DNA from 3 places in the Photobacterium sp. Alg240-V54 genome. Region 2 is predicted to be linked to each of the others. Evidence: predicted binding sites of a transcription regulator. Region 2 holds the regulator's gene; each other region holds the start of a gene.
What was found. Region 2 encodes PurR, which represses purine synthesis genes. Its sites were predicted from a motif close to TNANGNAAACGTTTNCNTNA; they were not measured.

Region 1 (3,292 bases), on a different contig from region 2:
GCATAAATAGCATTGCCAATTAGCTAATGACTCATCATAGCTAATAACGATGTAAATGAACGGGCTTACCGATTGGTAATGCTCGTTTTTTTTGGTTTTAATATCAGGATAATATCACGAACGTTGTTCAATTGAGTGATTTTGGTTACGAGATTGTATGATCACATTGCTGAAGATAATATAATGTTCAGCCGCGAACGAATGATAAAAAGGACATATACCGATGACAATAAATAATAACTATGGGGTATTGCTAGTAAACCTTGGAACACCTGCCGAGCCAACAGCCGCGGGAGTAAAGCAGTTTCTGGGTGATTTCTTACATGATAAGCGTGTGGTTGATATGACACGTTGGTTGTGGTGTCCAATTTTACATGGTGTCATTTTACCTATTCGCTCGCCTAAAGTAGCTAAATTATATCAATCCGTGTGGATGGATGAGGGTTCACCATTAATGGTTTATTCTCGTCGCCAGCAACAATCACTGCAACAAACACTCAATGTTCCTGTTGCATTAGGTATGACCTATGGTGAGCCAAGTATTCAATCAGGCTTACAACAATTGCAGCAACAAGGATGTAAGCGCATCGTTGTGCTACCGTTATACCCACAGTATTCAGCAACAACCACTGCGGCTGCTTTTGATCGTATTGCTAAAGATTTAAAAAAGACTTCTGAGTTACCAGAGTTGCGGTTTATTAATCATTATTATGATCATCCTGACTATATTGCTGCATTAGCGCAGTCGGTTGACGCGTTTTGGGCACAGAAAGGCCAACCTGATTATCTACTTTGTTCTTATCATGGGATTCCGCAACGCTATGCTGATAATGGCGATCCGTATCCAGAGCACTGTCATCAAACAACGGCACTATTGGCTCAATCGCTTAATATGGCGCGTGAAAAAATGAGCATGAGTTACCAATCTATTTTTGGTCGTGAAGAATGGTTGAAACCTTATACCGAAGCCACTATCAAATCATTAGCAGAAAAAGGCATTAAGCGCTTAGATGTAATGTGCCCGGCGTTTTCGGTTGATTGCCTTGAAACACTGGAAGAGATTGCTGAGCAGTGTAAAGAGGTTTTTCTGGAAGCGGGTGGCAAAGAGTTTAATTTGATTCCATGCTTAAATGACAGCCCTGCACATATTTTGATGATGGAAAGTTTGATTAAGCAACATACACAAGGGTGGTAAATTTTAGCTCGCAGTTACCGCTATACTTTGAACGATAACGTTTGCGTGGTTATTTTTGGTTGTATTCGCAAAACCAATGATAGCTTTTGCTTTTATGTCTTAAATTCTGTGATAGAATTCGCAAAATTTACAACTTGATAGCCCATTGACATGAAATTTCCAGGACAACGAAAATCTAAGCATTATTTTCCCGTACATGCTCGCGATCCACTTTTAAGTCAAACTAAGGTAGAGAAGCGTTTAACACGTACTCATGTGGTGGGTATTGATCAGACATTGGTTGATATTGAAGCCTATGTGGATGACGAATTCCTGGAACGTTATGAGTTAAGCAAAGGCCATTCATTGGTTATTACTGATGAAAAAGCCGAAGCGCTTTATAATGAGCTAAAAGAAAACAATTTAGTGACGCATGAGTTTGCTGGCGGCACTATCGGTAACACTTTACATAACTACTCAGTATTAGCTGATGATAAATCGGTACTATTGGGTGTGATGAGTAAAGACATTGAAATTGGTAGTTATGCTTACCGTTATCTTTGTAATACCTCAAGCCGTATGGATATGAACTATCTTCAGCCTGTTAATGGTCCAATTGGCCGTTGTTTTGCGCTGATTTCTAAAGATGGTGAACGTACTTTCGCGATTAACGAAGGTAACATGAACCAACTTAAGCCTGAGAGTATTCCTGAGTGTGTGTTTGAAAATGCATCAGCACTTGTTCTAACGGCATACCTTGTTCGTTGTAAGCCTGGCGATCCAATGCCAGCAGCAACAATGAAAGCAATTGAATTCGCTAAAAAATATGATGTGCCTGTGGTATTAACCCTCGGCACTAAATTTGTGATTCAAGACGATCCACAGTGGTGGCGTGATTTCCTACGTGATCATGTTACTGTGGTTGCGATGAATGAAGACGAAGGTGAAGCGTTAACCGGTGAGTCTGATCCGTTAGTTGCAGCAGATAAAACCCTAGAATGGGTTGATCTTGTATTGTGTACTGCAGGTCCTGTCGGTTTATACACTGCAGGTTACACTGAGGACAATGCAAAGCGTGAAACAAGCTTGCCATTACTTCCTGGTGATATTGCTGAATTTAACCGTTATGAATTTAGCCGACCAATGCTAAAGGCAGCATGTGAGAGCCCAATTAAGGCGTATTCACACATTGCACCTTATATGGGCGGTCCTGAGCGCATTAAAAATACTAATGGTGCGGGTGATGGTGCACTTTCAGCATTACTGCATGATATGTCAGCTAACCGTTACCATAAAGAAAACGTGCCAAATTCAAGTAAGCACCAATACTCTTTCCTAACGTACTCATCATTCTCACAAGTTTGTTTATATTCAAACCGTGTAAGTTATGAAGTATTAGCCCAATATTCTCCTCGTCTTTCTCGTGGCCTACCTGAGCGTGAAGATAGTTTAGAAGAAGCTTACTGGGAACGTTAATGGCATATTGTTGTTAACAAAAAAACCGCCATTATTCGTGGCGGTTTTTTTATGACTTCGGTTTATCTATTTTGTATAAGCTTGGTTGTGAACTGCAGCAATTGCACGGCCTGATGGATCGGCAGCATTTTTAAAACTCTCATCCCACTCAATCGCTTTAGCACTAGAACATGCAATCGATGGTCCACCAGGAACACATTTTGCGGCACTTTCTAGTGGGAAGAGCTCTTCAAAAATCTCACGGTACACATAACCCTCTTTAGTTGTTGGCGTGTTATATGGAAAACGGAATGCTGCGGTTGCTAACTGTTGATCGGTGACTTTCGCTGCAGCGACTTCTTTGAGGCTATCGATCCAACTATAGCCAACACCATCTGAGAATTGTTCTTTTTGACGCCATGCAACCGCCTCTGGAAGGTAATGCTCAAAACACTCACGAATAATGTGTTTTTCCATTTTACCGTTGCCGCACATTTTATCTTGGGGATTAATGCGCATTGCTACATCTAAAAATTCTTTATCTAAGAACGGTACGCGTGCTTCAATGCCCCATGCTGCCATTGATTTGTTAGCCCGTGCACAGTCAAACATGTTAAGCGCTAATAGTTTGCGTACGGTTTCTTCATGGAATTCTTTAGCGTT
Region 2 (3,292 bases):
CCGTAGTGCGTTTGCACCACAAGAACTTCCGGTAGGTATTATTACCGCTATTTTAGGCGCTCCATTTTTTATCTATCTACTTAATAAGCAAAAAGGCAGAATCGCATGACGGCGACACTCTCACACTCGACGGCGATTACAGCACGTAACTTACAGCTCACATTAGCCAATAAAGTGTTATTAGATAATTTCAGTATTGATATTAAAGCAGGTCAAGTTACTGCGCTATTAGGCCCTAATGGCGCGGGTAAAAGCACCTTGCTTAAAATCTTATGTGGTGAGATTTCACCTGAAAGTGGCGATGTGGCATTTTTCAATCGTGATATCAATGATTGGCAACGCGCAGAACTGGCGCGTCATTTAGGCATTCTACCGCAGCACAGTTCACTCTCTTTTAGCTTTACCTGTAAAGAAGTGGTAGAACTTGGCACTATGCCATTGTGTTTATCTCGCCAAGAAATCAATCACATCACTAACCAAACAATGGCTAATACCGATGTGCTTGAGCTTGCTCAGCGGTTGTATCCCACCTTATCTGGTGGTGAAAAACAACGGATCCATTTTGCACGAGTATTAACCCAATTAAGCCAAGCCGATGATAAATGCATTTTAATGTTAGATGAGCCAACTTCAGCCTTAGATTTAGCCCATCAACATAAAACGCTACAAATGGCACAAACGATGGCAGCTCAAGGTGCAGCGGTGATCGTGGTATTACATGATCTTAATTTAGCGGCCCAATATGCTCAGCGGATGGTAATTATTCAACATGGAAAAATTCAAGCCGATGGCACACCATGGCAAGCATTAAATCCGGCAGTGATTAATACTGTCTATGGTTGGCAAGTTTCTGTTCACCGCCATCCTATCCATGATTACCCTTATCTATTATCAGCATGTTAACTAACCACACATGATGAGTCCATCAAGTAAATTTCAGTAACACTACGATAAATTTGCTGAAATTTACGTTTTTTTGTTGATAGCATCAAATATTTTAATCCAAAACAATAGAATCGTTGCACTACGCGAAACACTCAGTAAAATGTGAACGCAAGCGATTACACTTGAAAAATATGTAATAATTATAAAGCCGCAAAATAGATGCGGATTTTGTTGTTGGATACTATTTAAGTATGTAACAGATACATAATCGGTGCCAAATTGAATAATTAACGAGACGACTAACGCAATAAGATGGATTTTATATCTCTCAGTGATTACTCAATTTGGTACCACACCATTGGCTAGAATCATTTCTAGCGCTCATTATTAGAAGAATAAATATGGCAACCATTAAAGATGTTGCACGTATGGCTGGTGTTTCAACGACAACAGTCTCACACGTGATCAATAAAACGCGCTTTGTCGCAGAAGCAACGCAGAAAAAAGTTCTTGCTGCCGTTGAAGATCTTAACTACGCACCAAGCGCAGTGGCACGCAGTTTAAAATGTAACACGACTCGTACCATCGGTATGCTGGTGACTAAATCAACCAACCCATTTTTTGCTGAAGTTGTGCATGGTGTTGAAGAGTATTGTTACCGTGAAGGTTACACTCTGATCTTATGTAATACCGAAGGCAACCTTTCTAAGCAACGCGATTACTTACGCATGTTGGCAGAAAAACGTGTCGATGGCTTATTAGTAATGTGTTCAGATCTCGATCAGAAGTTATTGGATCTACTTGAGCGCCAAAAAGATTTACCTATGGTAGTCATGGATTGGGGCCCAGAAAGCCCACATACTGATAAAATTCAAGATAATGCCGAACAAGGTGGCTATATTGCGACTAAATATTTTATCGAACATGGTCATACCCGTATCGGTTGTCTATCTGGCCACAATGATAAATCGACCTGTCGTGAGCGCTTAAAAGGCTTCAATAAAGCGATGACAGAAGCAAATTTAGAGGTTAACCAAGACTGGATCCTTGAAGGCGATTTTGAGTGTGATTCTGCTGTCGAAGCTGCTGAGAAATATATTGCGATGACTGATCGCCCAACCGCTATTTTTTGTTTTAATGACATTATGGCGATGGCACTGATTAGTACCTTTGAACAAGCGGGACTACGCGTACCGAATGACATTTCTATCATTGGTTATGACAACATTGATCTTGCGCCCTACTTTGCGCCGCCACTAACGACTATCCACCAGCCAAAACGTCGCTTAGGTAAAACAGCAATTAAAATTTTGATGGCACGAATGAAAGACAAAGATCACGAACCTCAAATTTTTGAAATGGCCCCTGCTATCGTTGAACGAAAATCTGTTAAAGATCTACGCTAATAGCGTTATCTATTTATCAAGCCAATAATTATATTGGCTTTTTTTTCCTATCAATATAATTCCCCTGCCTCTAAACGCTATTAAAACGTTGTTTCTTACCAAGAAATATGAGCGATATCACATATTCATCAGCTTTCATCAATATTCAAACTTCACTTGTTAAAAGATAGAATATAATGATTCATGTAAATACATATAATAGTAAGCAAAAGACTTACAAACTATAAATAAAACTTCGCTATTGATAAGTCTATTTATAGAGTAATACATGAATGATTTAAAGTAGTTCGTTTGTGATGTAAATAACTTTATTAATAAAAGTAAAACGACAACTACTTTAATGTTAGGTGACACTCATTTATTCACCGAGTAGAAGTATGGACAAACCAATATTAAAAGATTCATTAAAACTATTAGACCATTTAGGTAATGTAAAATCGCGTTCTATGTTTGGCGGTTTTGGTATTTTCGCAGGAGAAGCAATGTTTGCTCTTGTGGTAAATAATAAACTCCACCTACGTGCAAACGCGAAAACAGAAGAGGAATTTAAACAAGCGGGTTTAGAACCATATATTTATAAAAAACGTGGTTTCCCTGTCATTACAAAACATTACGCTATTCTTGATGAATGGTGGCAACACCCAGAGAAAATTGTCGAGCAGGCAAAATATTCTCTTGAGGCAGCACAAGCTGATAAAAAAGCCAAAGACTGCTGTACACCAGATAGAATTAAAGACTTACCCAACTTACGGCTTTCAAATGAACGAATGCTCAAAAAAGTAGGTATTAAAACTATCAAACAACTGCATGACATTGGCGCACTCGAAGCTTATAAGGCGTTACAAAAAACACAAGAAACGTCGTTAAGTATAGAATTGTTATGGGCACTTGAAGGTGCTATACATGGCCAACACTGGTCAGTAATACCAGAAAGCAGACGCAATGAACTGCTAGCAAAACTATAATAAATATATTCGTCAACTGGCTAAGTGACGCTTAAG
Region 3 (3,292 bases), on a different contig from region 2:
GTGACAGTAATGTTTCAGAAGTTTGAACACTCTATGAATGCTGTAATAAATGCTTAATAAGTATGTATTAAAAAATTCTTTTATTTGGAGGGTTTAAGTGTCGTTAACGTAATCAATATTCAATCACATAATTGGATGTCATATACTGTCAACAATAAACCATATTACGATGACACCGCATTAATCTGTTTGGATTGTCATGGTTTTTTCTTAAAATAAATAGGTTGTCGATGTTAAAAAAAGCACAACAAATGATTGTATTTAATGCGCTAACTAAACAACAAAGCTTTACTAAAGCCGCGCAACTACTTGATATCTCACGTACTCAAGTCAGTAAACTCACACAACAGTTAGAACAGCGACTTGGTGTGCAGTTAGTACAACGAACAACCCGATCATTTGCGTTAACAGAGGCCGGACGTTTATTTGCGAAGCACTGTGAGAAAGTAGTGCAAGAAATCAATGAAGCTGAAAGTGAATTATTAGGAAATGAAGATAACTCACAAGGATTATTGCGGGTGGGTATAGCACAATCTTTTGCTTCTCATCATGTGGCACCATATATCAATGAGTTTCATGAACAACATCCATTATTAGATTTAGAGTTGAGTTTGTTTGATCACCGTGTTGATTTGATTGCAGAGCAACTTGATCTTTGGATTGGTTTTATGGATTCACCACCAGAAGGTTTTGTGGCTCGTCATTTGAGTAATTGTGATTTTGTATTAGTGGCCAGCCCAGAATATTTAGCCACTCATGGTGTACCTTATCAGCCGAGTGATTTAGCTGACCATAACTGTATTATTTATTTTAGCCGTGAACGCAAAGATAATGTTTGGAGTTTTAGTCAGCAAAATAATAATCAGAATATTAAAGTGACAGGTAATTACCGTGTCGACTCTGCTGATGCTATTCGAGACGCAACAATTTCAGGTAATGGTATTGGTTATTTGGCAACATATTTATTAACTGATGAGATTCGTCAAGGAAAGTTGATTCGATTAATGCCTGATTGGCAATTGACACAGCATATGCCGTTATATGCTGTATATCCAAGACATAAATTTTTGCCTAATAAAGTGAATCTATTTATAGAATTTATTCGTAGGCATATAGATGCGGGCAATATTTTGTGTAAATGGTGATGATGCAAAAAACAGCAACTTCACGCAAACGGTTGGCTAAAACAGGGGAGTTAATGTTCCAAATTGTAATTATTAGAGGTAATAGTATCCCCTATAGGAACCAATCTAATGATTTTCGTTTGCTTAGCCTAAAAATAATGCAATTTAAGCTTAATTTGTTAAGTTACTGTTGCTTGCAATAACAATTTGATCCTTGTCACACTTTTTTTTATGAATACACTCTTTCCGCAATCGTTTACTACACCAAACATTGGGGAATGACTTTGCATTATCTTGTTGGCATGCTCGGTATTATTACTATTTTTGCAGTAGGTTTTTTATTTTCAGAAAACCGCTCAGCAGTTAATTGGCGCAGTGTTTTAGGAGCTTTTTGCATTCAAGTTGTGTTTGCCGCTTTTATTCTTTATGTGCCCGTTGGCCGAGTGGTATTAAATAGTGTTTCTGGTGCAGTATCTGGCGTGATTGATTATGGCCGCGAAGGTACATCATTTTTGTTTGGTCAATTAGCACAATTTAAATTGGGCTTTATTTTTGCGGTTAATGTCTTACCTTCTATTGTCTTCTTTTCGGCATTAATTTCCGTATTATATTATGTAGGTGTTATGAAATGGGTTATCCGTGGCATCGGTGGCTTATTACAACGTCTATTGGGCACTACACGTACTGAATCGATGTCAGCGACGGCGAATATTTTTGTTGGCTCTGTAGAAGCACCATTAGTTGTACGTCCATTTTTAGCCCGTATGACTCGCTCAGAATTATTTGCAGTAATGGTTGGTGGACTAGCTTCTGTTGCTGGTGGCACGATGGTGGGTTATGCCGGTCTTGGGGTGCAATTAAAATACCTTATTGCCGCTAGTTTTATGTCTGCGCCTGCAGGATTGATGATGGCAAAATTGATCGTGCCACAAACTGAAGGTGTACATAGCATGGAAGAAGAAGATGACGGTGAAGAAGATGAACCCGTTAACTTAGTCGATGCTGCATCTCGTGGCGCGCTAAGTGGTCTACAAATTGCTATGGCTGTAGGTGCAAGTCTGTTAGCCGTGATCAGTTTAATTGCGATGGTAAATGGTGGGTTAGGCCATATTGGTCATTGGATTGGGATTAATGATCTTAGTCTTAATATGATTTTCGGTTATATATTTGCGCCAGTGGCATGGTTAATTGGTGTACCTTGGTCAGAAGCAACCACCGCAGCTAGCCTAATTGGTACTAAAATTGCAGTAAATGAATTTATTGCGTTTGCTGAGTTAATGAAACCAGAAACGATTGCGAAATTGAGTGAGCATTCGCAGGCAATCGTAACATTTGCACTATGTGGTTTTGCTAACTTAACATCTATCGCAATGTTAATGGGGGGGTTAGGTGGTATTGTACCTCAACGTCGTCCTGAAATTGCTCGCTTAGGTATGAAAGCGATTTTTGCTGCAACGTTAGCTAATTTAATGAGTGCGACTTTAGCGGGCTTATTTCTTCCGCTTTAATCGTGGTATATTGACGCTGAAAGATTAGAATAAACAGAGAGCCTAGCTCTCTGTTTTTGTATTCGAAATAAAGCACCAATAGTAGGAAGATGATCAATGAAGTCTGATAGTGACAAACTCATCGCAAAACACGCGCAATTAATTCACAGTGAAGGCGTAACAGTGAATTCTCATACGCAGCGAGATGATGGCGAGTGGATACAGCATTCATTGATGATTGACGGTTATAACGTGCCTTTTAAGTTTAAGCGTAAATCAAGGTATCGAACCCTTGTTGGCGCAAAAGTAAATATGACCTATTATGCTGATTCAATTACAGTGGCAGGCTTAGAATTTGAAATAATGAAAGTCGTCCGAATTAAGCGTTATTAATATTCACAAGGAAATAGAATGAATTGGTATTTTGCTGTTCTTCGTAAATATGCTCAATTTCAAGGGCGTTCACGCAGAAAAGAGTTTTGGTTTTTTACATTAATTAACGCATTCCTTAGTATGGTATGTGGCTTAGTCGACACAACATTACACTTACCAACATTGGTTGAAGGCTATGGTGTGTTAGCTGCTATATATGCGGTTTTTGCATTTTTACCTACAGTTGCTGTGATTGTTCGGCGTTTGCATGATCAAGATCGTACCGGTTGGTGGGCTTTGATTATGCTC

Region 1: the regulator PurR is predicted to act here: its motif matches at 1,225-1,244, upstream of G6R09_RS06990 (inosine/guanosine kinase).
Region 3: the regulator PurR is predicted to act here: its motif matches at 1,166-1,185, upstream of G6R09_RS09285 (NupC/NupG family nucleoside CNT transporter).

Annotation. Positions count from the first base shown of each region.
Region 1 covers NZ_UNRL01000002.1:324,426-327,717, forward strand. The annotation lists gene adk (adenylate kinase) at 1-6, shown strand, start outside; gene hemH (ferrochelatase) at 224-1,195, shown strand; gene G6R09_RS06990 (inosine/guanosine kinase) at 1,346-2,650, shown strand; gene asnB (asparagine synthase B) at 2,717-3,292, opposite strand, start outside.
Region 2 covers NZ_UNRL01000004.1:149,244-152,535, reverse strand. The annotation lists gene G6R09_RS12450 (iron ABC transporter permease) at 1-109, shown strand, start outside; gene G6R09_RS12445 (heme ABC transporter ATP-binding protein) at 106-903, shown strand; gene purR (HTH-type transcriptional repressor PurR) at 1,287-2,291, shown strand; gene G6R09_RS12435 (TfoX/Sxy family DNA transformation protein) at 2,669-3,256, shown strand.
Region 3 covers NZ_UNRL01000003.1:25,610-28,901, reverse strand. The annotation lists gene G6R09_RS09290 (LysR family transcriptional regulator) at 231-1,145, shown strand; gene G6R09_RS09285 (NupC/NupG family nucleoside CNT transporter) at 1,403-2,632, shown strand; gene G6R09_RS09280 (hypothetical protein) at 2,729-3,004, shown strand; gene G6R09_RS09275 (DUF805 domain-containing protein) at 3,023-3,292, shown strand, end outside.